One region of the Streptomyces sp. V4I23 genome, then DNA from elsewhere that is predicted to be linked to it. Evidence: riboswitches for the same ligand, from Rfam matches in the RefSeq annotation. Region 1 holds a riboswitch; the other holds the start of a gene.
What was found. Region 1 has a riboswitch for cyclic di-AMP ahead of QFZ82_RS21495 (M23 family metallopeptidase). Riboswitches for the same ligand answer to the same signal wherever they lie in the genome.
Positions count from the first base shown of each region.

Region 1 (14,846 bases):
GGCCCCCGCATCTTGGGGCTTCAGTTCCATCCCGAGTTCGGGCCCGCCGATGTGCGCCGTATCGTCCTGCACCACCGCCGCACCATCGAGACCTACCACGGCGACTTCCGGGCAGCCCTGGACTCCGTGGACCGTTACGAATCCTCGTGGAGCACCGCTTTGTTCGACCGGCTCGTGCACCGCGTTCTCCAGCACGGCTGACAGCAGTCAAGGGCGGTGCCTCACCGCGGCTCCGGCGGGGTGCTGCCTCGGCCGGCTGCCCTCCAATACGCTCGACCACCTCGCCATCCCGGAAGACCGAGGGGCACGCCCGCGCCCTGCTCAGCAACAACGCCCGCCTCCTGGACGTGCCCGACGACGCCGAGGCGGCCGCGGCCGCGCGCAGGGAACGGTCCTGCCGTGCAGACCGGTCCCCGGCCGGGGAGCCATGCCGTGATTCCAACGTGAGCAGGGCCCCCGGCGGGGTGACGGAGACGTGTCACGTCCAGGACAGGCCGCGCACGTGCGCCGACGTGATGACGGCCGGTGTCGCGTCCGTCGCCGAGGCCGGGAAGTAGACGGCCTCGAAGCGTACTTTCTCGTCCGCGGCGACGGAGCCGGCGTGAGGGAAGTCCAGGAAGCTCGAGCCCGTGGTGGTCAGGCGCTCGATGATCGGGCCGGTCCAGCGCGAGCCGTCGGGGCGCAGGTGGTAGAAGCGGCCCTGGAGAGTCCCGCCCGCGGGGGCCGTCAGGGTCAGGTGCATCGCGCCGGTGTAGCGCACGGCGGACGTGAGCAGGTCCGCCGATCCCACCGGGACGGTCGTCCAGTCGCCGGGGGGCAGCGTCGTGTCGGTGGCGGAGGCGAGATTCCAGTTGTCGGGCATGTCGTCCTCCTCGGACGGCGGGGCGGATGCGAGACGGTCGGCGATGCGCTCGCGCAGGGACGCCATCGTGAACCCGCGCGGATCGACCTTCCCCGGCTGCCACTCGAGGTGGCCGATCACGCTGCGGTGGTTCCAGCCGTGGGCGCGGCAGATCGCGGCGGCCGCCTTCTCGATCGCTTCGAGCTGGGCGGCGGGCCACGGGTCCTTGCCGTCACCGAGGTTGATGCACTCGAAGCCGTAGAAGTGGCGGTTGCCGTCGGTGTTCGCCTCGTCGTCGGGAGGCAGCGCCCTCTCCTCGATCACGGCGCGCAGGACGTCGTCGTCGCCCAGGCCCGCGTGGTTCGCCCGGCCGTTGCCGACCAGGTAGACCACGCCGTCCTTGGCGATGACGCCGTGGCACAGCGGTCCGGGCAGCTGGGAGTGGCCGTTGTAGCAGAGCTCCACCGAGGACTCGGTGCCGGAGGTGACGGTGTGGTGGATCATCACGCCGTGCACCGGGGCCCACGGGCCCACATGATTGCGGTTGTGGGTGCGCCAGTCGCGGTACTCCACCACGCGCAGCCCCTCGTTCCGCAAGGCGGTGAGCAACTGGTCGGCGGACAGCGGTTCGGCCATCGGGTCTCCTCTCGGTGTGCGTCACCGTGTGGTCGCGCAACGATCGGCGATCAATGCTGGGATACCCAACGGCCGTACCGCCCACCCTGGTTGGAGCCGCGTCGCCGACGCCGGTCCTCACGCCTCCGGCACGGTCAGGTCCAGCGCCCTCAGCCGTTCCGGGTCCGTCAGGATGTTGATCTCGACGATCCGGCCGCCGCTCACCGTGAACGCCATCACCGACACCGGCACACCGTCCGTCGCCGCGACCACGCCCGCCGCCCCGTTGACCAGGCACGGGCGGGCCACCTCGGCGAGGCGGGCGAAGGTGATCGCCTGGCCCGCGACCGCCTCGGCGCCGCGGACGAGCGCGCCCGGACGCAGCGCGCCTCCGTCGGAGCGGGCCACCACGTCCGGGTCGAGGACCGCGACGAGGGCCTCGAAGTCGCCGCCCCGCGCCGCCGTGAGGAAGGCTTCGACGGCCTCGCGCTGCCGGCCGAGGTCGGCGTCCGGGACCGGGGCCGCCCCCTGCACCCTGCGGCGGGCCCGGCTCGCGAGCTGGCGCGCGGCCGCCGGGGTACGGCCCACGACGGGAGCGATCGCGTCGAACGGCACCGCGAACATGTCGTGCAGCACGAAGGCGAGCCGTTCCGCCGGGGCCAGCGTTTCCAGCACGACCAGCAGCGCCAGGCCGACCGAGTCGGCGAGCAGGACCTCGTGCTCCGGGTCGAGCGCGTCCGCTCCGGTGACGATCGGCTCGGGCAGACGGGTCTCCATCGGCTCCTCCCGCCGTGACGCACGGGTGCGGAGCATGTCCAGGCAGACCCGGCCGACCACGGTGGTCAGCCAGCCGCCCAGGTTCTCGACGCGTTCGGAGTCGGAGCGGCTCAGTCGCAGCCAGGCCTCCTGGACGGCGTCGTCGGCCTCGGTCAGCGAGCCGAGCATCCGGTACGCGACCGCCCGCAGGTGCGAGCGGTGCTCCTCGAAGCGCTGTGCCAGGAAGTCGTGCTCGTTCATCGTCCGCCCCGTATCCGTTGTCGTCCGCCCTGTCACAGCATTGACGGAGCGCACGGTGCGGATGTGACGGACACCTCGCCACCAGGCCGGATACGCCAGGGCGAGGCCGAAAATGCGGCCGCAGAGGCCGAAAATGTGGCCGGAGGGCTGCCTATGAGGCCGGATCGGCGAGCCGGACCCGTAAATGGAGTGGATCTTGCTCCGGATGGCGTAAGGTGGTGTTCACCGACGCGGGGTGGAGCAGCTCGGTAGCTCGCTGGGCTCATAACCCAGAGGTCGCAGGTTCAAATCCTGTCCCCGCTACTGAAGACGGCGGCCCGGCAATCGATCATCTCGATTGCCGGGCCGCCGTCGTTTCCGGCGTCGTTTCCGGCACCCGTGACCTCGGTTTCTGTGCGGCCGGACGTGGCAAGTCGCCGCGCGCTCCAGGGGCGCGCAGCATGGGAAGTGCGCGGCCACCGCTCCGTGGCCGTGGGCGGAGCGGCAGGGAGAACACCTGTGGGGCGAGAACAGGGCAGCAGGTACGTCGCGCCGTGGTTCGTCCGTCTCCTGCCTGCCGCGATGATCGCCGGCGGCGTCGTCTTCGACCTGCTGACGCCGGCCCGTTTCACCGCGGTGCCGCTCTTCGCCGCGGCCCCGCTCATCGCTGCGCCGATCGTCACCTGGGTCGTGACGCTTCTGACCGGTATCGCCGCCGTCGTGGCCACGACAGGCCTGCACGCCTACAACGCCACCATCGACCAGATCACCGCCGTCACCGAGACGAGCACGGTGCTCACCGTGGCGGCCCTCGCGCTGTTGATCAACGGGGTCGTGACGCGCAGCAGCGCGCGGCTCGCCTCGGCGCGAGTGATCGCCGAGGCCGCGCAGCGCGCCGTGCTGCCCACGCCCGCGGACCGGATCGCCGGTCTGCACATCGCGGCGCGGTACGAGGCGGCGCAGGCGGACGCGTTCATCGGCGGCGACCTCTTCGCGGTGCAGGACACCCCGCACGGGGTGCGGCTGATCGTGGGGGACGTGCGCGGCAAGGGAATGGAGGCGGTGGCGGCCGTCGCCGTGCTGATCGGGGCGTTCCGGGAGGCGGCCGAGCAGGAGACCTCGCTCGAGGGCGTGGCGCGGCGGCTGGAGCGGGCGCTGACGCGTGAGGGCATGCGGCGGGAGGGGCTGGACGCCATCGAGGGGTTCACCACCGCCGTCCTCGGCGAGATCCCGCCCAGCGACGGTGCGGGGCACGGGACCGTACGGCTGGTGAACCGCGGGCATCCCGACCCGATGGTGCTGCACGCCGACGGCGGACTGGACGTGCTGGAGCCGTCCGAGGCCGCGCTGCCCTTGGGCATGGGCGACCTGGCCATGTGGCCGGACCGTGCCGAGGAGTATCCGCTGCCCGCCGGTTCGACGCTGCTGCTGTACACGGACGGCCTGTCCGAGGCGCGTGACGCCCGAGGCGTCTTCTACGACCCGGGGGAACGGCTCCGGGGCAGCGTCTTCCCCGGTCCCGAGGCACTGCTCGACGCGCTGGTCGACGACGTGCGCCGGTACACGGGCGGGGCGTCCACGGACGACATGGCGCTCCTGGCGGTCGGCCGGCCGGGGGCGGGGCAGCCGGAACGGCGGCGGACGGTGCCGGTCGTCTCCGCGGACGGCGCGTCCCGGACGCCTGGGCGGCGCGCGGTGCGTGGTGCGGCCGGCGCCCGCCCGGCGCGGGGGCGCGGCACGCCGACGGCGGGCGGCTGAGCCGCGGGCGCGGCCGGCCGGACTGAGGGGCGCAGCACACAGGGACGGCGAAGGCGTACGGCGCATCCGTACGGTGCGTAGTCGCAAGGTGCCACTGTGCATAACATTTGACGCAACGTCAGAAGGGGACATCGATCTGAAGGGTGATCAAGTCGCCCGATTCCGCCTGCTTCTGTCCTGGTAAGTCCCGGCCACGGTCGTTAACGATCACTCGGAACAGCTTGGAATCGGGCCCCGGCTTCTATTAACGTTCGATAACGCAGCGCGGTCGTCCCAGTCGTCGCAAGAGGCGGCACCGTGCGCACGCGCCGAATCCCGCAAGGGAACCGGGGAACCACCAATTGGGGTGAATCGGGCAACATTTGCCGCTCAGTCCGCGGCCGAGGATGCCCGTAGGAGACCTTCCTGCTCCGAACCCGTCAGCTAACCCGGTAGGCGAGAAGGAAGGAAAGGAGTACGCCTTCGTGGCGTCCAACATGCCTGCCCCCGAGGCCCCGTTCGCGCCCGCTCACTTCGGCGGCGACGCCGCGGAGCGGACGTGGGAGGAATGGAATCCCACCGAGGAATCCGTCCGTCCGCTGCGTGGTCGGCACCGCGTCGTCAAGCAGCGCGGCGGGCTCGCCCGCAGCTCCACCGTCCTCGGCGTCGGCGTCATCGCCGCGGTCGGCGCCGGTGGCATAGCGACCGCCCAGGACAAGCCTGCGGTCTCCATCTCCCTCCCCGACTCGATCGCGGACAACCTCCCCGACGCCAAGTCCCTTCCGGGCGTGGGCTCCCTCATCTCCGACGACGCCGACTCCGAGGGCTCCGAGGCGAACGCGGCCCCGCTCACCGCGACGACCACCGTCGCCGACAACGGGACGGCCGGCGCGGGCGAGGCCCTGCGCGCCCGCATCCTCCAGCAGGCCGAGCAGCAGCGCGCCGAGGCGGACGCCGAGGCGAAGGCCGCCGCCGAGAAGCTGGCCGCCGAGCAGGCCGCCGCCGCGGCCGCGGAGCAGCAGAGCAAGGCCGAGGCCCTGGCTGCCGAGGAGAAGCGGAAGGCCGAGGAGGCCGCGCGGGCCAAGGAAGAGGCGGAGCGCCTCGCCAAGCTCGCCGCGAGCTACGCCCTGCCCACCTCCTCGTACACGATCACTTCCACGTACGGCGAGTCCGGCTCCATGTGGTCCTCCGGTCAGCACACCGGTCTGGACTTCGCCGCTCCCACGGGCACCCCGGTCAAGGCGGTGCACGGCGGCACGATCAAGTCGGCCGGCTGGTCCGGTTCGTACGGCTACCGCATCGTGCTGGAGCTGGAGGACGGCACCGAGGTCTGGTACGCCCACCTGTCGTCGATGACCGCGAGCGCGGGCCAGCAGGTCGCCACCGGCGAGACCATCGGCCGCGTCGGCGCGACCGGCAACGTCACCGGACCGCACCTGCACATGGAGGTGCACACCCCGGGCGGCTCCGGCCTCGACCCGATGGCCTGGCTGCGGGACAAGGGCCTCACGATCTGATCGACGGCAGCGGCCGAAGGCGCGCGGTACGGAGTCTCCGTGCCGCGCGTTCTTGTGTCCGGGCTCTTTCCGTGGCGTGCGTCCTCGGGGCCGCGCGCCGGCGCGGCCCCGAGCATCGCGAGGTCAGCGGCGGTACGGGTTGTAGCCGCCGTAGTCGCGGTGCGGTGGCGGTACGGCGACCCGGCCCGTCGCCCGCGCCGCGTACACGAGCGAGGGCGCGGCCACGTCCCTGCGCCGCCACAGGTGGTGCAGCAGCTCCCGCTCGCGCTCCGCGAAGTCCGGGCCCGCCGCGCCGCGGTGGGCCCGGTGGCGGAGAGAGGCGAGCGACGTCGCGAACGCCTCGTACTCGGAGACCGCGTGTCCCGCGGCCGGTCCGTACGTCCGCCGCGCGTAGTCGCGCGCCATGGTGCGGGCGCGCATCGAGGACAGCGCCTGCGGCTCCGCGGCCGCCAGCCAGCCCGCCGCCGCGTACGCCGGCAACTCGGTCGATATCGTGCGCAGCTCGCGCTGCCGGGTCCATATGGTCAGCCAGGTCAGCAGCCCGAAGGCGGGCACCATGAACGCCGCGTACACCCCGTAGAAACCCCACGGGCCGAACAGCGACGCCGAGCCGTTCCACAGGGCGTGCATGCCCATCGCGAGGGCAAGGCCGAGCAGGGGCAGCGCGATGCGCCGTATTCGGTGGCGGCGCGCGGCGAGTGCGGCGAGGCCGAAACCGATGCCGGTGAGCACCGTGAACAACGGGTGCGCGAACGGCGACATCACGATCCGCACGAAGAACGTCGCCGCGGTGACCGAGGCCAGGCCCGAGGTGCCGAACGTCTGGTCCTCGCCGTAGGCGTTTCCGAGGTACAGGATGTTCTCGGTGAAGGCGAAGCCGGTCGCCGTCACGCCCGCGACCACGACCCCGTCCACGAGGCCGGTGAAGTCCCGCCTTCGGAAGAGGAAGAGGAGCAGGACCGACGCCGCTTTGGCGCTCTCCTCGACGACCGGCGCTATGACCGTCGCGCCCAGGGTGTCGGCGGAAGCGGGATCGGCGGTGGCGGTGGCGATCCAGCGGGTCGCGAAGGTGTTCGCGAGGATCGCGATCAGGGCGGCGGCGAACGCGCCCCAGGCGAAGGCGAACAGCAGATTCCGCCAGGGGCCCGGCTCGACCCGGTCCAGCCAGCGGAACGCCGCCAGCAGCAGCGGCACCGGCAGCGTCGCGAGGCCGAGGCCGACCAGGAAGCCCTGGGTGCCGGTCTGTTCCCGCACGAGCGCGAGGATCACCAGTCCGCACAGCGCGAGCAGCGTGATCAGCACACCCGCCCGGACGGCACGGCTGCGCCACAGGCGGGCGGCACGCATCCGGCGGCGCCGCGCGGTGCTCTGCGGCACGCCGCCGACCGGCCCGCCGCCCTGCTCCTGCCGGCATGGGGGCACCACCGGATGCGGCGGGCGGCTCGCCATCGTGTGCTGCGCGGACGACTGGGACACCTGTCGACCCTAACGAGGGGCACTGACAACTGGCGACGGTGCGGCGACGGTGCGCGGTACGTCACCGCGTCCACGCCGCATCGGTCACGGCCGGTCGGCGAGGGTCCGCGCCGTCACGCCTCCGGCAGCACCCGGCGGAACAACAGGTCGTGGACCTTGTGTCCCTTGTCCAGACCCTGGCCCTCGAAGCGGGTCAGCGGACGGAAGGCGGGACGCGGGGCGTAGCCGCTTTCCGGGACGGTGTTCTCGAAGTCCGGGTGCGCGGTCAGGACGTCGAGCATCTGCTCGGCGTACGGCTCCCAGTCGGTCGCGCAGTGCAGGACGGCACCGGGCCGGAGCCGCTGGGCGGCCAGCGTCAGGAACTCCGGCTGGATCAGCCGCCGCTTGTGGTGGCGCTTCTTGGGCCAGGGGTCCGGGAAGTAGACGCGCAGGCCGTCGAGCGAACGGGGCGGCAGCATCTCGCGCAGCAGGATGATGGCGTCGCCGTTGGCGACCCGCACGTTGGTCAGGCCGTTCCGCTCGGCGAGGCCGAGCAGGTTGCCCTGGCCGGGCGTGTGCACGTCGACGGCGAGGATGCCGGTGTCCGGATCGTCGGCGGCCATCTGCGCGGTGGCCTCGCCCATCCCGAACCCGATCTCCAGGACGACCGGCAGCCCGCCGAACATCTCGTCGAGGTCGAGCACCCGGTGCCCGTCGATGTCGAGCCCCCACACCGGCCACAGCCGTTGCAGCGCGTCGCCCTGCCCGGCGGTCACCCGGCTGCGGCGCGGCTGGAAGCTGCGGATGCGCCGCTCATGATGAGACCCGGCCGGATCGGCGGCGGGCCCGCCGGGGAAACGCGGCTCGCCCTTGGCGCGGATCACCGGGCGCGGGGTGTCGGGGGTGGTGTTTCGAGACTCAGACACAATGCCTCGATTCTACGAGGCCGGGCACGGGGCCCTGCCGCGTCGGGGCTCGGGGCCCGTCCCGCCCTGCCGCGTCCGAGCTCGGGAGCCGCCCGGCTCTGCGCTGCCGCGTCGGCGCTCGAGGCTCGCCCGTCCCGACCTGCCGCGTCAGCGCCCGGGAGCCCGCTCCGGCGCGCCCGTGGGGTGGACCCGGTCCTCCTTCAGGGCCTCGAGCGCCCGGCGGGCCACCTCGCGGCCGATCGGCAGGGACGCCGTAGCCGCCGGAGAGGGGGCGTTCAGCACGTGGACCGTCCGCGGCGCCTCGCGGATCAGGAAGTCGTCGGCCAGTGTCCCGTCCCGCAGCACCGCCTGGGCACGGACTCCGGCCGGGGCGGGGCGCAGGTCGTCCTCGGTCACGGCCGGGAGCAGCCGGCGCACCGCCTGCGTGAAGGCGTGCTTGGACAGGGAGCGGTGCAGCTCGCCCGCGCCGTAACGCCAGTGCCGGCGGGCGATCTGCCAGGACCCCGGCCACCGCAGGGTCTCCGCGAGCTCCAGGGGACGCACGGCCGACCAGGTGTAGCCCTCGCGAGCCAGAGCCGGGACCGCGTTGGGACCGACGTGGACGCCGCCGTCGATACCGCGGGTCAGATGCACCCCGAGGAACGGGAACGCCGGGTCCGGCACCGGATAGACCAGGCCGCGGACGAGGCCGGGGCGGGTCAGCTCGTAGTACTCCCCACGGAAGGGGACGATCCGCATCCGCGGGTCGTCGCCCGCGAGCCTCGCCACCCGGTCGCAGTGCAGCCCCGCGCAGTTCACCAGGGCCCGCGCGCGCACCACCGTCCCCGAAGCCGTGCGCACCGCGACGCCCCACGGCCGGCGGTCGACGGCGGTGACCTCCTCGCCGTACCGCACGTCGGCGTCGGACGCCCGCGCGAGCTGCGCCGCGACCGCGCCGTAGTCGCACACGCCGGTGGTGCCGACGTGGATCGCGGCGAGGCCGCGCACCTCGGGCTCGTACTCGGCGATCTGCGCGGGGCCCAGCTCGCGCACGGGGATGCCGTTCTCCCGGCCGCGCTGGACGAGGGCGTGCAGCCGCGGCAGCTCCTCGCGCTCCGTGGCGACGATCAGCTTTCCCGTGACCTGGTGGTCGATGCCGTACTCCGCGCAGAACTTGACCATCTCGGCCGCGCCGCGCACCGCGAATCGGGCCTTCAGGGAGCCGGGCCGGTAGTAGATGCCGCTGTGGATCACGCCGCTGTTGCGCCCGGTCTGGTGGCGGGCAGGCCCCTGCTCCTTCTCCAGGACCGTCACCCGGGTCCCGGGCGCCGAACGCGTGAGGGCATACGCCGCCGACAGGCCGACGATCCCGCCGCCCACCACCAGCACGTCGCAGTCGAAGCTCCGCCCGGACGCCGTCACCGCGTCACCTCCCACCCCGATAGTGCACTGGCCCGCCGACAATGCGCTTAAACCAGCGTGGACCGAGGGGCGCGCGTCATCATGCTCACATCCGTTCCGGCCGGACCGTCCGCCGTCCCGACCCGTCGCGGACGCTGCCGTCGCCCGAGGGCCGGCCGTCTATGCCGGCGCCGCCAGCAGCGGGCGGGCCCTCTCCCGCAGCTCCATCACCCGGGGCTCGTCGCCGTACGGCTCGAGGCGGTGCAGCAGGTCCCGTACGTACTCGGTGGTGCGCGCCGAGGAGATCCGGCCCGCGACCTCCACCGCGCGCGTGCCCGCCGCGCAGGCCGCGTCCAGATTCCCCGACTCCAGCTCGGCCACCGCCGAGACGACCAGGCGTAAGCCGTGGGAGCGGACGAATTCCTCCGTCGGCCGCGACAGGGCCTGCTCGGTGAAGCGGCGCACCTGGCGGGGTGCCTTCAGGTCCCGGTAGCACTCGGCGGCGTCGGCGGCGAAGCGGTCGTAGGAGTAGAAGCCGAGCCACGACGGGTCCGCGTCGCCCTCGCGGGAACGTTCCAGCCAGCCCTCGGCGGCCTTCAGAGACTGGCCGGCCGCCGCGGCGTCGTTCGCCTTGGCGTGCGCACGCGCCTCCACCAGCCGGAAGAAGCTCATCGTCCGGGCGGTGGCGAGGCCGCGATTGCGCTCCAGCGCGGCCTGCGCGAGGTCGACGCCCTCGTCGGCGAAGCCCCGGTAGGTCGCCTGCAGCGACATCGAGGCGAGCACGTAGCCGCCCAGCGGCACGTCGGCCGCGGCCCGGGCGAGCCGGAGCGCCTGGATGTAGTAGCGCTGCGCCGCCTCCTGCTGGCCGGTGTCGAACGCCATCCACCCCGCCAGCCGCGTCAGCTCGGCGGTGGCGCCGAACAGGGCGCGGCCCACCTCGTCCGAGTACGAACCGAGGAGCAGCGGGGCCGCGTCCACACGCAGGCACTCGGGGACCATCGACGAACGCCAGTCCCCGCCGCCGTACTTGGAGTCCCAGCGTCGCGCGTCCTCCGCCGCCTCGCGCAGCTTGGCCACATCGCTGTGGCCGACGCGCACAGGGATGTCCGTGCCCTCCGGCGCTTCGGGGGCGGCCGGTGCGGATCCGCCGGCGGGGGCGGCCTGTCCGGCACGCGCGGAGGCGCCGACGAGCCGCTCGACCGACGGGTCCGCGGGGGTTATCAGCCAGCGCGAGGCGGGAGTCGCGTACGCGCTCACCGCGAACGAACCGGCCAGCGACTGCCAGATGCCCCCGCCGCCCGCCCGCCGGCCCGCGAGGTCCAGGCGGTACAGCTCGGTGGCCGATTTCACCGCCTCGCCCACGTCCCGGGGGAAGGCCAGACCGACCTCGGGCGCCGGGTCCGCGTCCGCCAGGCCGATCTCGTGCAGCGGCACCGGCCGGCCCAGCTTGGCCCCGATGGCGGCGGCGATGAGGTGGGGCGCGGAGCCCTGCGGCACCATGCCCTTGGAGACCCACCGCGCCACCGACGTCTTGTCGTAGCGGAGGGTCAGACCGCGCTGCGCCCCCAGGTCGTTGACCCGCCGGGCGAGGCCGGCGTTGCTGATTCCCGCGAGGGCGAGAACGGTGCCGAGCTTTTCGTTCGGCCCGCGTTGCTCCCTGGACATGCGCCACCCCTCGACACACAGACAGCTGCCGTGACGCCTTCGGCGCACGGCATTCGTGCTGTGTCCTCCCGGTTCGCACACCCCCGCGTCCGGGCGGTCCCGGCCGCAAAAGCAGGTGGCCGAGCCCTTCGGAATATGCGCTCCTGCCGAGGACAGCAGTAAACCCAGCGTAGTTCGCCACATCCCTACCGTTAAGAGGCGGTGTGCCGTATGGCGGGATTGTTGTGCGGGCGGGAGTACGCCATCGGCCGCCGTGCTCCCGCCGTGTGGTCGTGCGCCCGTGCGTGCGCTCTGGCCGAGGATGTTCGGGAGCGCTTCCATGAGTACCGCGTGGGTCGGCCCACTGCGTACTGGAAACCAGTGGGCTGGGGGACACTGCCGCCTCGATTCCCCGCGGGCGGCGGACCGGTCCGGGAGGCGAACTCCGCCTCCCGGGCTGGAGGTTGGGCCCTGGGACGCCCGCCGAGAATGGCCGAATGCCGTCTGTGCCGGAGGGGCCCCGAAATCACCGGACGACCCCCTGCGACACCTCGGCCGGCCTCCTGGCGGCCGCTGAATCGCCCATGCCACAGGCGAGTTCACTTTTTGCGCGCGCTACCGGAGCCCCATCCCCCGCGCCTCCTTCGTGGCAGCATGTTCCCGAACGGCTTCGGGAATCGTGGAGGCGGGGATGCGGTGGCTGGTGGGGTGGAGCAGTATCGCCGCGCACTTCGGCATGGCCGGGGCCGACAGAGCCCTTGACGGCCTTGACGATCTCGACGGCGACGGCCGCACCGTCCACCCCGTCGGAGCCCAACTGCTGTGGGGAGACCCCGATCCGCTGTGGGCGGTCGGTGACTGGCGGCCCGACGAGGTACGCGTCGTCACGGCCGAACCGCCCGCGCGTTCCGTCCCCGGCGGGGGCGCGAACCCGCCCGCGGTCACCCGGCTCGCCGTCCTCGGCTGCTGCGCCGCAAGCGACGAACAGCTGCGGGTCGGGCTGTTCGCGGCGCGCGGCGGCGCACTGAGGCATCTGACCGCATGGGCCGGCAGCTACACGGTCGTGGTCCAGGCCGGGCGCCGCATCACCGTCGTGGGTGACCTCGCGGGCGCCCGGCCCGTCTTCTACACCCCCTGGGCCGGCGGCACCGCGTACGCCACCGCCGCGCTCCCGCTCGCCGACCTGATCGAGGCCCAGCTCGACATCGGGCACCTGGCCGCCCTGCTCGCCTGCCCCGAGACTCCGGAGGCACTGCGCGACTCCACCCCGTACGCGGGGGTCAAGCGCATCCCGCCCGGACACGCGCTGATCCTGCGGGAGGGCTCACGGGAGATCACCGGGTACGAGCCGGTGGCCTCCCTGGCCGTCGCCGGGCCGCAGATCGACCCGGCCAAGGCGGTCGACGGGGTGCGGGACGCGCTGGTCGATGCCGTACGGGCGAGGCTCACCGCCCCGCGGCACGCACCGGAGACCCTGCCGCCCGACCCGGGCCCCGTGCCGGGCATGGGGCCCGCCGAACGCCGCGCCGCGCGAGGGGCGCCCGCTCCCGGCATCGGCGCCGACCTGTCCGGGGGCAGCGCCTCCAGCACGCTGGCGCTGCTGGCCGCCGGGCTGCCCGGCGTGCCCGGCACCGTGCTGGGGCACGGGACGGGCGCGGGCGAGCGGCTGCTCGCCGTCACCTTCAACGACCTGGTCACCAGCGGACGCGAGGCCCGCGAACCGGAGCTGGAACGCGCCCGCGCCATCGCAGCCAATCCGCGGCTGCATCACATCGTCGTCGCGGCAGGGGAGGAGTCCCTCCCGTACGCCGGACTCGACGCGGGGCCGCTCACGGACGAGCCGGCGCCCGCCCTGGTGACGGCCGAACGGCACCGCAGCCGGCTCGCGGCCGGCAGCGCCGACCACTTCACCGGGGCGGGCGCACGGCAGGTGCTGGACGCGCATCCGGCGCGGCTCGCGGATCTGCTGATGGACCGGCGCCGACGCCATCTGCTGCGGCCGGTCACCGCACTGGCCCGGGCCGACGGGGCCTCGCCGCAGTCGCTGTTCGTGCCGCTCACCGTGTACCGGGCGGCGCGGCGCCTGGCCCGTACGCCCTACCGTGCCGGTCTCGAAGCCGCTGCCGACCGGCTGCTCTCCGCGAACCGCGCGGGCGCGGTCGGTCTCAACGGCGCGGTGGGCGCCTCGCTCGCCGCCCTGAACTGGGCCCGGCCCGGCCCGGCGGCTCGCTGGCTGACCGGCGAGGCGCTGGCTGAAGTATCGGTTCGCCTGATGGAGGCGGCGACGCGGCCGATGTCCGTGCAGCGGCCCGGCGAGGCCCGGGCCCGGGCGGCGCTCAGCCGCCATGCGGCGGACCAGCGCATCCTGGAACAGGCCGCCGAGATCCGCAGCCAGCGGCTGCACGCCCCCTTCCTCGACAACCAGGTCGTACGCGCCAGCCGCGACCTCCCCGAATCGCTGCGGGTCCAGCCGGGGGCGCGGGCATCGGTGCTGCGCACGGTCCTCGCGGGGGCCGGTATCCACGACCTCCCGCCGGGCTGGGGCGCCACGACGCACGCCTCGCACACCGCGACGGCGGCGGCACGCACCGGTCTGCGGGCCGCGCTCCCGCATCTGATGGCCCTGTTCGACGCCCCGCTGCTCGCGGACGCGGGCCTGGTGGAGGCCCGTGTCGTCCGCAAGGCGCTGCGGGCCGCCTCGGAAGGCGAACCCGTCCCGCTGGACGGCCTGGCCGACCTGGTGTCCACGGAACTGTGGCTGCGCCGGCTCCTGTCCCGCCGCGGCACCTGCTGGACGGGCACGGCGGCGCCCCGCCGCCGCGCGGTGGCCGGGGGCGTCCCCAAACGCCGGACGCTCCAGGCGTAGAGCCGGGCCACGACGCACGGGTCGAGGGGCATGCGCGCCCCGAGGGCGTGCCGAACCGGCCGGGCGAGCGCGGTCCGGCCCTGCCTAGCGGCAACTGATCCGGGACTCCGCCCAGTCCGCCGGCGCAGCCGTCCCCGACGGGTCCTCCGGCTCCACGACCAGGCGCAGCGTCCTGTGGCCGGCGAGCGGCACGTGGACCGGCACCGCCGCGTCGCCGCGGCCGAGAGCGGCCGAGCGCCAGAGCCGGACGCCGCCCCCGTACACCGAGAAGCGCACCGGGCGCACACCCGGCGTCAGGTCGTCGACGCCGACGAACGCGTCATAGGCCGTGCACGCGCGGTTGAGGTCGATGGTGACGGACGACTTGCCGTGCACCGTCACCCCGTGCCCGTACTGCTTGCCGCCGATCGACATGTCAGAGCGCTTCCACATCCAGCTGCTCTCGTTGTGCCGCACCTCGGGACCGGTGTGGTCGCCGAAGATGTCGTAGTCCAGGCGGTTGACCTGGTAGACCTCCGCCTTCTGGGGAGGCGGCGTGGGCTTCGGTGTCGGTGTCGGTGTCGGTGAGGGGGTCGGCGTCGGCGTGAGGGGCGGGGTGGGGGTCGGGGTGGGCTTCGGCTCGGCGGGGTGCGGCGTCGGCGTGGGAGTGGGGCTCGGCGTCGACTTCGGGCCGGCCTCGGCCGACGGCGGAACGGGCGCGGGCGGCGTCGCCGGCGGCTCCGGCTTCGGCTGGGGCGCGGGCGGCTCCGGCGCGACGGGCCGGGAGGTTGGGGGCTTGGCCATGGGCTCGGGCGCGGGCTCGCGGTCGACCGACATGGCCCACACCAGCCCGGCCGTCGCGGCGACAGCCACAGCCGCCGCCATAGCCT
Region 1 covers NZ_JAUSZW010000004.1:4,219,922-4,234,767, forward strand. Annotated here, with positions in the region: gene QFZ82_RS21465 (type 1 glutamine amidotransferase) at 1-201, shown strand, start outside; gene QFZ82_RS21475 (peptidoglycan recognition family protein) at 479-1,477, opposite strand; gene sigJ (RNA polymerase sigma factor SigJ) at 1,595-2,473, opposite strand; tRNA gene QFZ82_RS21485 (tRNA-Met) at 2,703-2,776, shown strand; gene QFZ82_RS21490 (PP2C family protein-serine/threonine phosphatase) at 3,035-4,210, shown strand; cyclic di-AMP (ydaO/yuaA leader) riboswitch at 4,507-4,663, shown strand; gene QFZ82_RS21495 (M23 family metallopeptidase) at 4,675-5,706, shown strand; gene QFZ82_RS21500 (PrsW family intramembrane metalloprotease) at 5,830-7,182, opposite strand; gene trmB (tRNA (guanosine(46)-N7)-methyltransferase TrmB) at 7,296-8,087, opposite strand; gene lhgO (L-2-hydroxyglutarate oxidase) at 8,235-9,488, opposite strand; gene QFZ82_RS21515 (MFS transporter) at 9,648-11,132, opposite strand; gene QFZ82_RS21520 (asparagine synthase-related protein) at 11,803-13,977, shown strand; gene QFZ82_RS21525 (sigma-70 family RNA polymerase sigma factor) at 14,062-14,846, opposite strand, start outside.

Region 2 (14,846 bases), 3.1 Mb from region 1:
TCGCCGAGACGCCGGTCTTCCAGGGGCTCGCGCGCGACGACGCCCTCGCCCGCTCCCCCCTGCGGACCGTCCTGCGGCGGCACCCTAGTCGCGTCCTGCTCGTGGCGGGTGCGGTCACGTGCACGTACGCGGTGCACTACACGGCCACCGCCTGGGCGATGTCCCACCTCGCGGGCCGCCCGGGCTTCACCGCCACAGGGACGCTGCTGTGCCTGATGGCGGCGATGACCGTGATGGCCGCCGCGACTCCCGTCGCCGCCGCGCTCGGCGACCGCTACGGCAGGCGCACCCTGAGCATCGCGGGCTGCGTGGCCATGGGCGTCACCGCCGTGCCCTATCTGGCGCTGCTGGGAACCGGCGGCCTGGCGACCCTGTGGGCCTGCACGACCGTGACGCTCCTCGCCCTGATCACCATGCTCGGCGTGCAGGGCGCGTACATCCCGGAGCTTTTCGCACCAGGGCTGCGTACGTCGGGGACGGCGGTCTCGTACAACCTGGGGGCCGTGCTCGGCGGAGCGCTCACGCCCCTGATCAACAGCAGGCTGCGCAGCCGACGGGCGACGGCGTGCCCTGGGCGGTGGCGGCCTACCTCGTGGGGGTGTGCGTGGTGAGCCTGCTGTGCCTGCTGCGGCTGCCGGACACCCACGCCGAGGAGCCCGCCTGACGCACGGGGCGCCGGGCGGGTTCGACGGGCGGGGCCGGTGCGGCGGGGCGGAGTGCGGCGGTCGTCGGGCGGTGCTGTTTCCCGCGCTCGGGATTCGGCGCGGATCCGGCGTGGACCGTACGGCCACGTTCCGCTGCGTCCTGGCGGCCGAGCGGTGACCCTGGAGGAATGCAGCGACGTTCCGACAGGGTGAAGGTCCGCCGGGTCTACGAGACGCCCGACCCGGACGACGGCGTGCGCGTACTCGTCGACCGGCTCTGGCCACGCGGACTGGCCAAGACCGAGGCCCGCGTCGACGAATGGCCCAAGGCGCTCACACCGTCGACGGAACTGCGCCGCTGGTACCACGGCCCCGACGGGACGTACGAGGAGTTCTGCAGGCGCTACGAGGAGGAACTCGCCGAGCCCGAGGCGGCCGAGGCCCTGAAACGGCTCAGGGGCCTCGCGGCCGACGGACCGCTGACCCTGCTCACAGCGGCCAAGGACCCGGACGTCAGTCATGCGTCGGTGCTGCTGCGCCTGCTCCGCGGGCGCCGCTAGCCCGCATCCCCCACGCCGGCCCGGGACCGCACCCCTGCCCGTCCGGTTGACCGCACCGCGTCCGGCCGGACCGTCGCGTGCCGGGCCTCGTACGTCACGTGCCGGGGCGCGGCACCCGGTCCGCCGGACCACCTGTCAGTTTCGGGGCCTCGGCCACCGGGTCCACGGGGCCCGTAAGGGCGTCCGCCAGCTCCCGGGCCCACCGAGCCAGGCCCGGAGCGTCGATCCCGTACGGTCCCTGGTACGGCGTGATCCGCTCCGCTCCGCGCAGCAGCAGCCGCGCGCCGCCCGTGGTGTTGCCGCGGGCGGCGTGTGTGAGGCCGACCGCCAGTTGGGCGAGCCCCCGCCACAGCTCCCGTTCAGCGGCAGGGCCCGACTTCCAGGCGTCCTCGAAGACCTCGTGGGCGTGGAACGGCATACCCGCGTCCAGCAGCCGTTGCGCCTCGGCCACTGTCTCGGGGCCGGTGCGCCGCACGCCCTCGGGCTGTCGCTCCACCCCCGGGGCGCCGTACGGGAGGGGGCGCCCGAGGCCGTCGCGGGGCCGGGCACTGCGGGCGCGGCCCTCGGCGTCGCGGTCGCGGCGGGGCCCGGCACTGCGCTGCTCGTCCATACGGCGATTGTCCCTCGCCCGACCGACGCCCTCGGCCGCGGCACTCAGGCGCCGGAGCCCGCCGCCGGACGGGGGTGCCGCCGCAGGAGCCACGCCCGTCGCCGCCGGCGGGTGCGACGCCAGGGGGGTGAGTTGGATGTGGCAACCTAGGAGCATGAAGGCACCGACGCCCGGGGACGGACCGGCCGCCGCGCTCACCATGGACTCGCGCGGCAGGCCCTGCTCGATCGCCGTCTCGCTGCAGGCGGTCGGAGAGAAGTGGGCGCTGCTCGCGGTCCGGGAGATCAGCTTCGGCAACCACCGCTTCGGTGCGATCGCCCGCAACACCGGCGCCCCGCGCGATGTCCTGACCGCACGCCTGCGTCACCTGGAGGCGGTGGGCGTCCTCACCCGCCGCCGGTACAGCGAGCACCCGCCCCGGTTCGAGTACCACCTCACCGACGCGGGCCGCGACCTGCTGATCGTGCTGACGGCGCTGCGCGACTGGGGCGACCGCTGGCTCGTGGACGAGCCGCCCGCCGTCTTCACCCACTCCTGCGGCGAGGAACTGGACACGGTCCACAGCTGCCGCCACTGCGGTGCCGAGGTCTCCCCGGACGACCTGCGCCTGACGGTGCGCAGCCCGGGCTGGGACCGCGGCGGCCCGGTCGCGGCGGATCCGCCCGGCGGCCCCGCGGAGTGATGTATCGGCCGCGGGCAAGGCCGAGCACCACTGCTTGGTGATCGAAACTCACGGCACGACACTGTTGAATTTCCGGAGCCACGCAAAAGCCGTAACGGACAAGGTCGGATTTCGGTCCTGTTGGGCGCTGTATCGATCACGCAGGTGTTCCCCAATAGCACTCCTGTGCACATCCGAGGTATCCCCCGCGGCGATTTCAGCCCACGCCTCCGCGTCTTTGCCGCTGGCATGTGGCAGGAAAAGGTCCAGGGGGAATGGTCCCGAGCAGCGACGGAGAGGGGCTGTACCCACAGCTCATATCTCCAATCAAACGTCAACGCTCTGAATTTCCGCCAAACTTGGCATCGCCCTTGTTACGGTCGGGAAGGGTCAACAGGCTGAAGTGGTCGGCCTGTTCGGAACGGGGCCACTGCCGATGCACCACCTGCTCGCACAACCGCGCGAACAGGCGTTACGCGGAGGGGAGCTCGCGATGGACGGTTATTTCGCCAGTCGACTGCATCACCAGCTGCGCGCCCAGGTGAGGGATTTCGCCGAACGGGAGGTGCGCCCGCGTATTCCGGCCATGGAGGCGACCCGCGCGGTCGACAGGAACCTCTCCCTGCTGATCGCCCGGCAGGGCTGGCTCGGCGTCACGATCGGCGCCGACTACGGCGGCATGGCCCTCGGCCACCTCGCCAAGACCCTCATCATCGAGGAGCTGTCCCGGGTCAGCGGAGCGATGGGCGCCATGGTGCAGGCGTCGCAGCTCGGCGTCGCCAAGATTGTCCATTTCGGCGACACCGAGCAGAAGAAGACCTGGCTTCCCGCGATAGCCGCCGGCGAATGCCTGCCGACCATCGCCGTCACCGAGCCGGAGTCCGGCGGACACGTGCTCGGCATGAGCGCCACCGCCGTGCGCGACGGCGACGACTACGTCCTCAATGGCCGGAAAGTATATGTGGGCAACAGCCATGTCGGTGATCTGCACGGCGTCGTGGTCCGCACCGGTCCGGGCTCGCACGGGCTGACCGCCTTCCTCGTCGAGTCCGGCCGGCCGGGGTTCCGCATCGGCGAGCAGAAGCCGACGATGGGACTGCACGGCTTCAGCTTCGGCGAGCTGTTCTTCGACAACTGCCGCGTCCCCGCCGCGAACCGCCTCGGCGAGGAGGGCGACGGACTGTCCGTCGCGTACTCCTCCAGCGTGCTGTACGGGCGCGCCAACCTCACTGCCGTGTCCCTCGGCATCCACCAGGCGATCCTGGAGGAGACCACGCGCTTCTGCGAGCAGCGCCACCGTTACGGCAGGCCGCTGCACGAACTACCGTCCGTCAAGCTGAAGTTGGGCACGATGCAGTCGCGGCTGATGACCTCACGGCTCGCCGCGTACCACGCGGTCCACCTGCTCGACGCGGGCATGTCCTGCGACGCCGAGCTGATGAACGCCAAGCTGGTGAACGTGGAGTCGGCGATCGACTCCGCCCGCAACGCCATGGAGATCCACGCCGCCGCCGGGCTGTTCACGGACCGACCCATCGAGCGCTACATGCGGGACGCGCTGCACATGTTCGCGCCCGCGGGCACGTCCGACGTCCAGCTGCTCCGCCTGGCCGAGGTCGCGCTCGGCACGGCGAAGGGCCAGTGGTCACAACGGCTGTCGGACGCTGTACGGATGGCGCCCACCGGCTGAGGCGCGCGCGAGCGACAGCGCGGAGGGCGGTTCCTGGGGCGACACGCCCCGGGGCGCCCGCACACCCCGGGGGCCCGCCTCAGATGCTCCCGTCCTCCCGCCGGTGGATCTGCTCGATCAGCTCCGCCGCCAGGGACTTGATCGTCTCGAGCCCCGCCCTGCCCCACGGACGCGGTTCGGTGTCCACCACGCAGATCGTGCCCAGGGCGATCCCCGTGCGGTCGATCAGCGGCGCGCCCAGATAGGAGCGGATGCCGATCTCGTCGACGACTGGATTGCCCGCGAAACGCGGGTAGTCGCAGACGTCCTCCAGGACGAGCGCCTTGCGCCGTACGACCACATGCGGGCAGTAGCCGTGGTCCCGCGCCATGAACCGGCTGACCTCGCCGCCCGTCGCGGCTGCCCCCAGGTCGGTGCCGCTGTGGGTGCCGCCCGGTGTGTGCAGCCCGGCGAAGAATTGCCGTTTCTCGTCGATGAAGTTGACCATCGAGTACGGCGCGCGGGTCACCTCCGCGAGCTTGTGGGCGAAGTCGTCGAAGGCGGGGTCGGGCCGTTCACCGAACCCGAGCTGGCGCAGGCGCTGCACGCGGGCGGGTGCCTCGCGGTCGACCGGGGTCAGCAGCAGATGGCCGGTGGGGTCGTACGTCATGTCGGTGCTCCATAGCTCGGTGCCGGGGCGGGCTGGGCGGTGGTGGTGAGCAGATGCTGGACGAGGGTGACCAGGGTCGCGATCCCGGAGCCGGCGACCCGCGCGTCGCACAGCACGACCGGCACCTCCGGCTTGAGGTCGATCGCCGCCCGCACCTCGTCGGGCTCGTAGCGGTACGCACCGTCGAACTCGTTGACGGCGACGACGAACCCGATGCCGCGCCGCTCGAAGAAATCCACCGCGGAGAAGGACTCCTCCAGGCGGCGGGTGTCGGCGAGGACGACCGCTCCGAGCGCGCCCTCGGAGAGTTCGTCCCACATGAACCAGAAGCGCTCCTGGCCCGGTGTGCCGAAGAGGTAGAGCACGTGGCGGGCGTCCAGGGTGATCCGGCCGAAGTCCATGGCGACCGTGGTCGTCGTCTTGGCCTCGATGCCGTCCAGGTTGTCCGTCGCGGCGCTGACCTGGGTGAGCAGCTCCTCCGTGCTCAGCGGATCGATCTCGCTGACCGCTCCGACGAACGTCGTCTTGCCCACTCCGAAACCGCCCGCGACCAGGATCTTGAGCGCGGTCGGAAACAGGTCGGCGGCTTCAGAGCCGTCGTCGTAGGCCATCGAGCACCGCCTCCAGAAGTGATCGGTCCGTAGGTGTGTCACGGGTGCGCGGCGCCCGCGCGGTGACGGCGCCGCAGTCCACGAGGTCGGACAGGAGCACCTTGGTGACGACGGCCGGCAGTCTCAGGTGCGCGGAGATCTCGGCGACCGACGTCGGCCCGTGACACAGTCCGAGTGCCATGGTGTGTTCGGGGCCGAGGTGTCCCTGCGGCGCCGATCCGGTGGCCATCACCAGACTGAGCAGATCCAGCGCCGTCGTCGGCCGGGTGCGGCCGCCGCTGACCGTGTACGGACGGATCAGCCGACCGGCCGCGTCGTCCAGCAGCGGCCCCTCCTTGGGCGCGGGCATGTCACTGCCCCGCAGTGCTCGGCACCCCCGCGGCCGTTCTGGGCGGCGTGACCAGGTACGGCCGTACGCTCTTGACCAGCATCGCCATCTCGTACCCGAGCACGGCGGCGTCGGCCTCGCGTCCGGCGAGCACGGCCAGACAGGTGCCGGAGCCGGCCGTGGAGACGAACAGCAGGGTGGAGTCGAGTTCCACGACCACCTGGCGCACCTCACCGCCGTCGCCGAAGCGGGCGCCGGCGCTGCGGCCCAGCGAGTAGAGGCCGGAGGCGAGGGCGGCCATGTGGTCCGCGCTGTCGTTGTCCAGGCCGTGCACGGATTTGACCAGGCCGTCGGAGGAGAGCAGTACAGCGTTGCGGGTGTACGGCACTCGCTGTACGAGGCCGCTGAGCAGCCAGTCGAGGTCCGAGACGTGGCCGGACGGCACATCGCTCGCCATGGTGCATCTACTCCTTGGTGGTGGTGTCCTGGGGGTGCAGGTCGGAACGTGCCGGGGCGGTCGGCGGCTGCGAAGCGGCGAGGCCGATGCCGCGCTGGAAGGCGGCCATCAGCCCCGGGTCGTGGAGGGCCTGGTCGTCCTCCTTGCGCGGCGCGGGGGCGTCGCGCAGTTGCGGGACCAGGTGCTCCTGACTGCGGCGCTTGGGGAGTTGGGGGCGGCCCATGGTGTCGCGCACCGCGTGGGGGCGCAGCGGGTCGACGTCGGTCTGCCGGGGGTCCGCGACCGGTTCCTGGTGGGACGGGGTGTGGCCGTAACCGGGCTGGGCGGCGGCCGGGTGGGGTCGCTCGCCGTGCTCGCCGCGTACGGGGAGGGGTTCGAGCCGGTCCGAGACCCGGACCGGCTCGCGCTGGGCGGGCATCGGCTGCGGCTGTGTCCGGGGCTGCGGGTGCGGTTCGGACGGGAACCGTGTCAGCGGATGCGGATCGGCCGGCGGTTGGGCGTCGGTCCCGGCGGGCTGCGGCCGAGGGATCGCCGGGGACTGCGGGAGCTGGGGCGGTGAGGTGGCCGCGATGCGGGGCCCGGTGGAGGTCTGCTCCCCCTCGTTCTGCGCGAGTCCGCCCGGTTCGGCGCCGAGCAGGCCCTGCGGCAGGACGAGGACGGCCTGCACCCCGCCGTAGATGTTGGACTGCAGCCGTACGGCGATGCCGTGCCGGCGGGCCAGCGCGGAGACCACGAACAGGCCAATCCGCCCGTCCTGCAGCAGGTGCGCGACGTTGACCTGGTCGGGGTCGGTGAGCAGGGCGTTCATCTTGTCCTGTTCCCCGAGGGGCATGCCGAGGCCTCGGTCCTCCACCTCGACGGCGAGCCCGGCCGTGACGCGCTGGGCACGCAGCAGGACCTGGGTGTGCGGCGCGGAGAACAGGGTGGCGTTCTCGACGAGTTCGGCGAGGAGGTGGATCACGTCGGCGACCGCGTGCCCGCGCAGCGTGCCGTCGACCGGCGGTACCAGCTTGACCCGCGGGTACTGCTCGACCTCGGCGATCGCGGACCGGAGCACCTCGGTCATGGTGACCGGGTTCGACCACTGGCGGCGGGAGATGGCGCCGCCGAGGACGGCCAGGTTCTCGGCGTGCCGGCGGATGCGGGTCGCGAGGTGGTCGACGTGGAACAGGCCCTTGAGCAGCTCGGGGTCCTCGACCTCGTTCTCCAGCTCGTCGAGCAGCTGGATCTCGCGGTGGACGAGCGACTGGAGCCGCCGGGCGAGGTTGACGAAGACCTCGACCTTCTGCTCGTTGCCGACGCTGCTGGAGAGCCGGGACGCCTGGACGACCGCCGCGACGGCGGCGTCGTGCGAGCGGGCCAACTCGTGTGCCAGCAGGTCGAATTCGTCCGCCCCGGGCGCCGGGGGCGCGGGGTCGCGGCGGGGCGGGGGGCCTTCGCCACGGCGAAGTCCGTCGACGACGGTGCGCAGTTCGGCCTGTCCGCGCGCGGTGGTGCGGCGCAGTGTGGAGGCGCGGTCGAGCAGGGACTTGGCCGTGCGGTCGGCGCCCACGGCGGCCGCTGCCACGGCCGTCACGGCGAGTGCGGCCATGCCCAGGAGTACGGCCCACAGGGCGAGGGTCGGTTCGGGGGACGCGACACGCAGGGTGAACAGCACGGCTGCCGCGCCGCTGAGGGCGGCGGCTACCGTGGGCAGGACTGCGGAGCGCAGGAGTTGGGGTCTTATGCGGGTTTCCGGCGGCGTCGAGGTCCGCGACCGCCCCGGCGAGGACAGGGTGCGGGCGCCTGGCCGGCCGTGACGCCCGCCCTCTCGGCGGTCGGACCGCGCGGCGGGTGCGCGTAGTTGAGACATCAGCGTCCTTGGTACGTGGGGCCCCAGGAATCGGCGTACTGCGGTTGGGCGACGTCGGTGCGCGGCGGGCCGAGGGCACACGAAGGGGAGCCCACCGTGGGTCACCGGCCACACACGGTAGTCGCGGAGCAGTCGCGTACGGCGGGCAGTTGGGAAACTTCCCCGCCGTGCGTCCCGCTCTGGTATGAGGGCTCGTACGCCAGCCCGAAAACACGGGTCGACCCCGCTGCCGCGGGGCGGCAGCGGGGTCGACAGTGATGATCATGGCTGGATCCGGCCGTTCCGATCCGGCCGCCGCAGGGTGCGGCCGACGGATGCGGTGCTGCGCGGGCCCGCTCCGGCTCCGGCTCCCGCTCCGGCTCCATGCGATTCGCGTCAGCGGGAGGACGCGGCCTCCGGGGTGCCGCCCGGGTCCTTGCCGGCCGCGGGAGGCGCCTGCGGGGCCGTGACGGCCGATGCCGTGACCGCGGCGGCGTCCGTCGCCGCGGTCCAGCCTCCGGCCGGAGTGGCCGCCACCGTGCGCCACCACAGCGCGGACGGCACGTTCGCCGCGGTCGGCTCGAAGGGCTCACCCGGGCGGGGCAGCGCGACGGCGGCTCCGGCGCCGGCCGCGGCCGTGACGGTGCCCTCGGCGGGCTCGGCCCACGGGTGCGGCGCCAGGTTGAACGTGCCCCAGTGGATCGGCAGCATCACACCGGACGGCGTACCGCCCTGGAGGTCCAGGTGGGCCCGCATGCCCTCGGCCGGTGTCATGTGGATGTCGGGCCAGTACTCGGAGTAGGCACCGATCTGGATCATGGTCGCGTCGAACGGTCCGTGCTCCGCCCCGATGTCCGCGAAGCCGGGGAAGTATCCCGTGTCGCCGCTGTGGTAGATCCGGTGCTCGGGGCCCGCCACCACCCAGGAGGCCCAGAGGGTGTGCTGCTGGTTGCGCAGTCCGCGCCCGCAGAAGTGGCGAGCCGGTGTGGCGGTCAGCCGGATGCCGTGGACCTCGGCCGACTCGTTCCAGTCGAGCTCGCGCAGCCGGTCCGGGGACACGCCCCAGCGCTCCAGGTGGGCGCCCACGCCGAGCGGGACCGCGAACACGGTGTCCGTGCCGGCGAGTGCCCTGATGGTGGGCAGGTCGAGGTGGTCGTAGTGGTCGTGGGAGATCACCACGACGTCGAGGGTGCCGAGAGCGGCGAGCGGCGCGGGCACGGGATGCAGCCGCTTGGGCCCGGCGAAGGGGAAGGGGGAGCAGCGCTCGCCCCAGACGGGGTCGAAGAGGATCCGGCGGCCGTCTATCTCCGCCAGGACGCTGGAGTGGCCCATCCAGGTCAGCCGCAGCCCGGAGGGAGGCGGCTCGGCGAGATCGGCGACGGTGGCGGGGTGCACGGGCACATGACCGACCGGGGTCCGGCGGGCCCGCGCCTCCTTCTCGAAGTAGATCTTGGCGAATTCGACCATGGAACCGCCGGAGGGCCTGGTGCGCGCGCCCACCGGGTTGCGGAAGGAGCCGTCGGCGAAGTTCGGAGAGTGGCGGATTCTCGCCATCCGCTCCCCGGCCGGGTCGGCTCCGAAGGCGGCCGGCCTGAGTGAACGCAGCCGGGCTCTCAGCGAGTGGGGGGAACCAGCGCCGGTCACGACACCTCCTGATGATCGGGGGCTTCTTCATTATGTGCGGGCACGCACGTCACGCCGGGTGTCCTGCGCTGCGTCCGATCCGTCATGACGGGCAACGCGCACCCCGGCGCCGGTGTTCCTGGCCCCTCCCCAGCTGGTGCATGGACTTCGGCCACTGGGAGAACCGGACGCGCGGGATGGACGCGCGCAAGGTGCAGGACGTCCCCGTGTGGCGGGACAGCGACGTCTAATCCCCGCGGGAGCGGGATGTCATGGAGTACGCCGAGGCGATGACCGCGAATCCCCTGGAGGTGACCGACGAGCTGACCGGGCGCCTGCTCACGGCGCTGGGCGAGGAGGCGTTCGTGGAGCTGACGGCGATGGTGGCGGTGGAGAACCTGCGTTCGCGCATCAATGCGGCACTCGGCCTGACCAGCCAGGGTTTCAAGGACCACTGCGAGATCCCGGCCGCCGCACGGTCCGCCACCGGAACGGCGGCCTGAGCCCGGACCGCCGGATCCCCTTCCGCCTCGGCAGGAAGGGGATCCCGCCCAAGATCGGCTGTGTAGGGTGACGCCGTGGCCAGGATTCGGTTGAACGTGTCGGAGCGGCGTGAGGAACTGCTGAACGCGGCTGTCGAGCAGATCGAGCAGCGGGGCGTGGCGGCCGTGCGGATCGCCGATGTCGCCTCGTCCCTCGGCGTCTCCAGCGCCCTGGTGCTCTACCACTTCTCGTCCAAGGAACAGCTGGTCGCCGCGGCGTTCACGCATGCCGCCGACGCCGACCTGGCCCACCTGCGCAAAATCCTCGGGCGGCGCACCTCCGCGCTGCGCCGGCTGCGGACGGCCGTCCGCTGGTACGCCCCGACCGGCCAGGCCAAGGGCTGGCGGCTGTGGATCGACGCCTGGGCCGCCTCCCTGCGCGATCCGACCCTGCGCGAGGTCGCCCGCGCCCTCGACCAGCAGTGGAAGGCGGCGCTGGCCGAGGTGATCGCGGAGGGCGCGGAGGCCGGGGAGTTCCCGTGCGAGGACCCGGCGGCCGCGGCCTGGCGTCTGACGGCGTTCCTCGACGGGCTCGCCGTGCAGATGACGTCGTACGCGGGGTCGCTGACCCGTGCGGCGATGCTGCAGTGGACGGACGAGGCGCTGGCCCGCGAGCTGGGAGTGGACCGCGAGGCGCTCACGGCGTCCCGCTAGCCGGGGCGTCGGCGCCCGGGGCGCGTGCCCCGGGCACCGTGCCGCCTCGGCTCAGAGCGGCAGGAGGTCCGGGCGCTTGGCCGCCACATGGTCGCCGGAGCTCTCGCCCCGCAGTCGCCGGCCGATCCACGGCACCAGGTACTCGCGCGCCCACTGGATGTCGTCGCGCCGCACCTCGAAGGCACCGCGCGGCGGGAGCGGCGGCCAGGGCTGGTCCGGGTCGGCGGGCACGTCGAGACCGAGCACCTGGGCGGCGCGCAGGGCGACGCGGGTGTGGCCCTCGGGTGACAGGTGCAGCCGGTCCGCGTCCCACGCACGCCGGTCCTGAACGGACTTGAGCGACCACAGGTCGAGGACGGGGCAGTCGTGGCGGTCGGCGATGGCCCGCACGTGCGCGGTGTACGTGGCGATCTTTCCGCGCAGATGACGCAGGACCGGCACGTCCCGGGTGTCGAAGCCGGTGGTCACCATGACCGTGCCGACCGAGCTCTTGAGGTCGGCGACGGCCCGCTCGAGCCGCTCGGCCACGTCGTCCGGGTCGCTGCCCGGCCGGATGATGTCGTTGCCTCCCGCGCAGAACGTCACCAGGTCGGGGGCGAGTTCCTTGGCCCTCGGGACCTGCTCGTCGACGATCTGGTCGAGGAGGCGGCCGCGTACGGCGAGGTTGGCGTACCGGAAGGTGTGCTCCGGCGTCAGGTCGGCGAGCAGCACCGCGAACCGGTCCGCCCAGCCGACGTACGTCCCGTCGGGACCGGGGTCTCCCACGCCCTCGGTGAAGCTGTCACCGATCGCCGCGTACGACCCGAATGCACCCGTGTTCTCTGTTCTCGAATCGTCTGCCACGGGAGCACATCTTTCCTTTACGGATGTGACCTACGCGACCGTAAGGAGGGGTTGACGAGAGGTGATCTATGCCACCTGTCAAGTTTCCGTCAAGCCGGAATACGCGGAATCCCCCGCTCCGCCGCCGGACGGAACGAGGGATGCGCGGCCGGCGGCCCAACGGGCCGCCGGTGTACGTCAGATGGAGACGCCGTGCTGGCGCAGGTAGGCCAGCGGGTCGATGTCCGATCCGTACGACGGGCTGGTACGGATCTCGAAGTGCAGGTGCGGACCGGTGGAGTTGCCGGTGGAACCGGACAGACCGATCTGCTCGCCGCCCGCAACGCTCTGACCGCTGGAGACGGACAGGGACGAGAGGTGGGCGTACTGCGAGTACGTGCCGTCGCCGTGCTGGATGACGACCTCGTTGCCGTACGAGCCGCTCCAGCCGGCCGAGACGACGGTGCCCGGACCGACGGACTTCACGCTCGTGCCGCTGCCGGCGATGAAGTCGACGCCGGTGTGGTAGCCACTGGACCACATGGCACCGGACGCGCGGTACGGCGTGGAGACACCGCCGCCGACGGGGGCGGTCCAGCCGGAGGACGCCGGGGCGGCCTTCTCGGCGGGGGCCTTTGCGGCGGGAGCCGCGGCGGCGGGGGCCGCGGCCCGCGAGGCGTCGCGCGAGGACCGGGACGTGGACTCGGAGCGCGGCTCCGGGTCCTTCTTCGCCTTCGACTTCGCGTTGATGGTCAGTTCAAGACCCGGGTGGATCAGCGCCGGGTCCGCACCGATGGCACGGCGGTTGTCGTTGTAGAGCTTCTTCCAGCCGCCGCGGACGTTCTGCTCGTCGGCGATCTTGGCAAGGTAGTCGCCGGCGACGACGGTGTACGTCTTCGGGGCCTTCGCCGCGGCCGGAGCGGCCGCGGCGACCGAGGCCGGAGCGGCCTCCTGGGGAGCGGCGGCGGGGGTCGCGGCGTTGGCGCCGGTTGCGCCGAGCAGCGGCAGGGCTATGGCGGCGCTGCCCGTACCGGCGGCGACGAGGCCGCGAGTGAGGGGGTTGACCTTGGGACGGCGGTGCTTACCCTTTCCGGGCATGGCGCATTCCTCTCCGGCGCCTGCGAGGTGAGCTGTCGGGTTCGGGCTGGAGATGCCCGTTCGCGCTGGTTGCGCGAATTAACCCCGAGCCGTCCGAATTCTCCGGATACGGCGTACTACCTGGGTCCCCCGCTCCTGCCACGCGTGGGTGGGTTCGAAGTCCGGTCGGCGGCAGGATTAGGCGGTCCGTCCGGATTGAGCGTGACCGTAGGCGAGTCCACCGGGCGGAACAAGCCGCGAATTTCCCCCGGCTTTCCCGGTCGCGATTTCCGGGCCGCCCCACTCGTCACCCTCCGTGGACGAGTGACAGTCAATTCCCTTGCTGACCACGGAATTGAGTGGGGGAAAGCAGGCACGTTCCGTCACGAATATGATCCTGCTCACGAGCCGTGCCCCATCTACCCCACAGACGGGGCACGTTATCCGCAAAGGCTCAATTCGGACAGAAGACACAAATAATCGCCTAAGCGTGCACTTGCACACCAAGCGCCGTCCGCAACGCCCGACTTCGTCCCCTGTCGCCGCGCGGCCGGTGACGGAGCCCCTCACCGCCCGCTTCCGGTCACCCTGAATTCAGCCAAGCCGCATCCCGGAGAAACACCACGCGAATGACAGCAGGCCCCTTTCACGCAAAGGGAATCGGGCCGGGCCGCCACACTCACCGGTTTTCGATCACGGCGCCTGCCATTCACGCGGAGCCCGGGTGCGTCGTGCGCGGATGCGTCGTGCGCGGATGCGTCATGCGCGGGTGCGCCCGCGGGCCCCGGCCCTCATGACGGTGCCGGGGCGGCCGGTTCCGCCACGCCCGCGGACGCGGAACGCATCACGACCGACATGATTGCCCGATGAACCTGTGCCGTATCGTCGGATCCCGCCATCGTCGGCGACCGGCGCCGACGGCCGTCGCCTGAAGGAGTCCACGTGACGCAGCAGCTGCCGCAGGCCCCGTCGACCGAACCCCGGCTGGCCGGAGTGCGAAACTTCCGGGACGTGGGCGGACTGCCGACCGTGGACGGCGGGCGCGTGCGGCACGGCAGGCTCTACCGCAGCGGGCACCTCGCGCACGCCACCGAGGACGACGCCGCCTTCCTCGCGTCCCTCGGGCTGCACACGATCTTCGACTTCCGCAATGCGGCGGACCAGCGGCTGGAAGGCCCGGACGTCGAGCTCCCGGGCGTGCGGAACGTGAATCTCCCGCTGAGCGACCCGGCCGACGGCGCGGAGTTCTGGAAGATGGTCCGGGACGGCAACCTCGACCAGCTGAAGTCGATCCTGGACGACGGCAAGGGCGCCGCCCGGATGATCGCCTCCTACCGGATGATCGTCAAGGAGCGGACCGCCGAGCACAGCCGCGTCCTGCACGCACTGGCCGAGGACAGCGTCCCGGCGCTGATGCACTGCGCGGCCGGCAAGGACCGCGCCGGCCTGTCGATCGCGGTGACCCTGCTCGCCGTCGGCGTGGAGCGCGAGGCGATCGAGGCGGACTACCTGAAGTCGAACGACCCGCACCGCCGCTACAAGATCAAGCGCGGCGACGACTCCCCCGAGGCCATGTCGGCGCAGGTCATGGAGCTGCTGAGCCCGCTGTTCGACGCCCGCGCCACCTATCTGTCCGCCGCGTTCGAGACGATCGACGAGACGTGGGGCGGCACCGAGCAGTACCTCTCGAAGGGGCTCGGGCTCTCCGCGACGACCCGTGAGCGGCTGCGCGAACGGCTCGTCGAGGAGGGCTGAGCCCGGGGTCAGGGCCCCCTACTGGTTCTGACCGCCCACGAGGAACAGCAGGTAGAGGAACGCGGCGACGAGGTGCCCCGCCACGAGGTAGGCGAACAGCCGGATGACCAGGCCGCGCGGGAAGCGGTCCTCACGCCTGTTCTCGGGCGTGTCCGGCAGGGGCTTGTCCAGGGGGTCCCATGTGGGCGTCATCACAACCTCCGGGGTCAGACGTGCGGGTGCGGATCGGGACTCTGCAGCAGGGTGTGCATGAAGAGCAGCTCCGCGCCCTCGGGCGTGGCGGCCGCGATGCGGTGCGGCGTGAGCGAGTCGAAATGCGCGCTGTCCCCGGG
Region 2 covers NZ_JAUSZW010000004.1:1,102,780-1,117,625, forward strand. Annotated here, with positions in the region: gene QFZ82_RS07155 (MFS transporter) at 1-611, shown strand, start outside; gene QFZ82_RS07160 (DUF488 domain-containing protein) at 833-1,204, shown strand; gene QFZ82_RS07165 (DUF309 domain-containing protein) at 1,299-1,814, opposite strand; gene QFZ82_RS07170 (helix-turn-helix domain-containing protein) at 1,969-2,496, shown strand; gene QFZ82_RS07175 (acyl-CoA dehydrogenase family protein) at 2,969-4,165, shown strand; gene QFZ82_RS07180 (GAF domain-containing protein) at 4,245-4,814, opposite strand; gene QFZ82_RS07185 (ATP/GTP-binding protein) at 4,811-5,425, opposite strand; gene QFZ82_RS07190 (DUF742 domain-containing protein) at 5,403-5,774, opposite strand; gene QFZ82_RS07195 (roadblock/LC7 domain-containing protein) at 5,776-6,210, opposite strand; gene QFZ82_RS07200 (sensor histidine kinase KdpD) at 6,218-8,062, opposite strand; gene QFZ82_RS07205 (MBL fold metallo-hydrolase) at 8,438-9,685, opposite strand; gene QFZ82_RS07210 (hypothetical protein) at 9,937-10,167, shown strand; gene QFZ82_RS07215 (TetR/AcrR family transcriptional regulator) at 10,243-10,860, shown strand; gene QFZ82_RS07220 (SGNH/GDSL hydrolase family protein) at 10,912-11,703, opposite strand; gene QFZ82_RS07225 (M23 family metallopeptidase) at 11,881-12,780, opposite strand; cyclic di-AMP (ydaO/yuaA leader) riboswitch at 12,785-12,941, opposite strand; gene QFZ82_RS07230 (tyrosine-protein phosphatase) at 13,702-14,514, shown strand; gene QFZ82_RS07235 (DUF6126 family protein) at 14,533-14,706, opposite strand; gene QFZ82_RS07240 (helix-turn-helix domain-containing protein) at 14,721-14,846, opposite strand, start outside.
Region 2: it holds a riboswitch for cyclic di-AMP, as region 1 does, so the genes downstream of both, QFZ82_RS07225 (M23 family metallopeptidase) here and QFZ82_RS21495 (M23 family metallopeptidase) in region 1, are expected to answer to the same signal.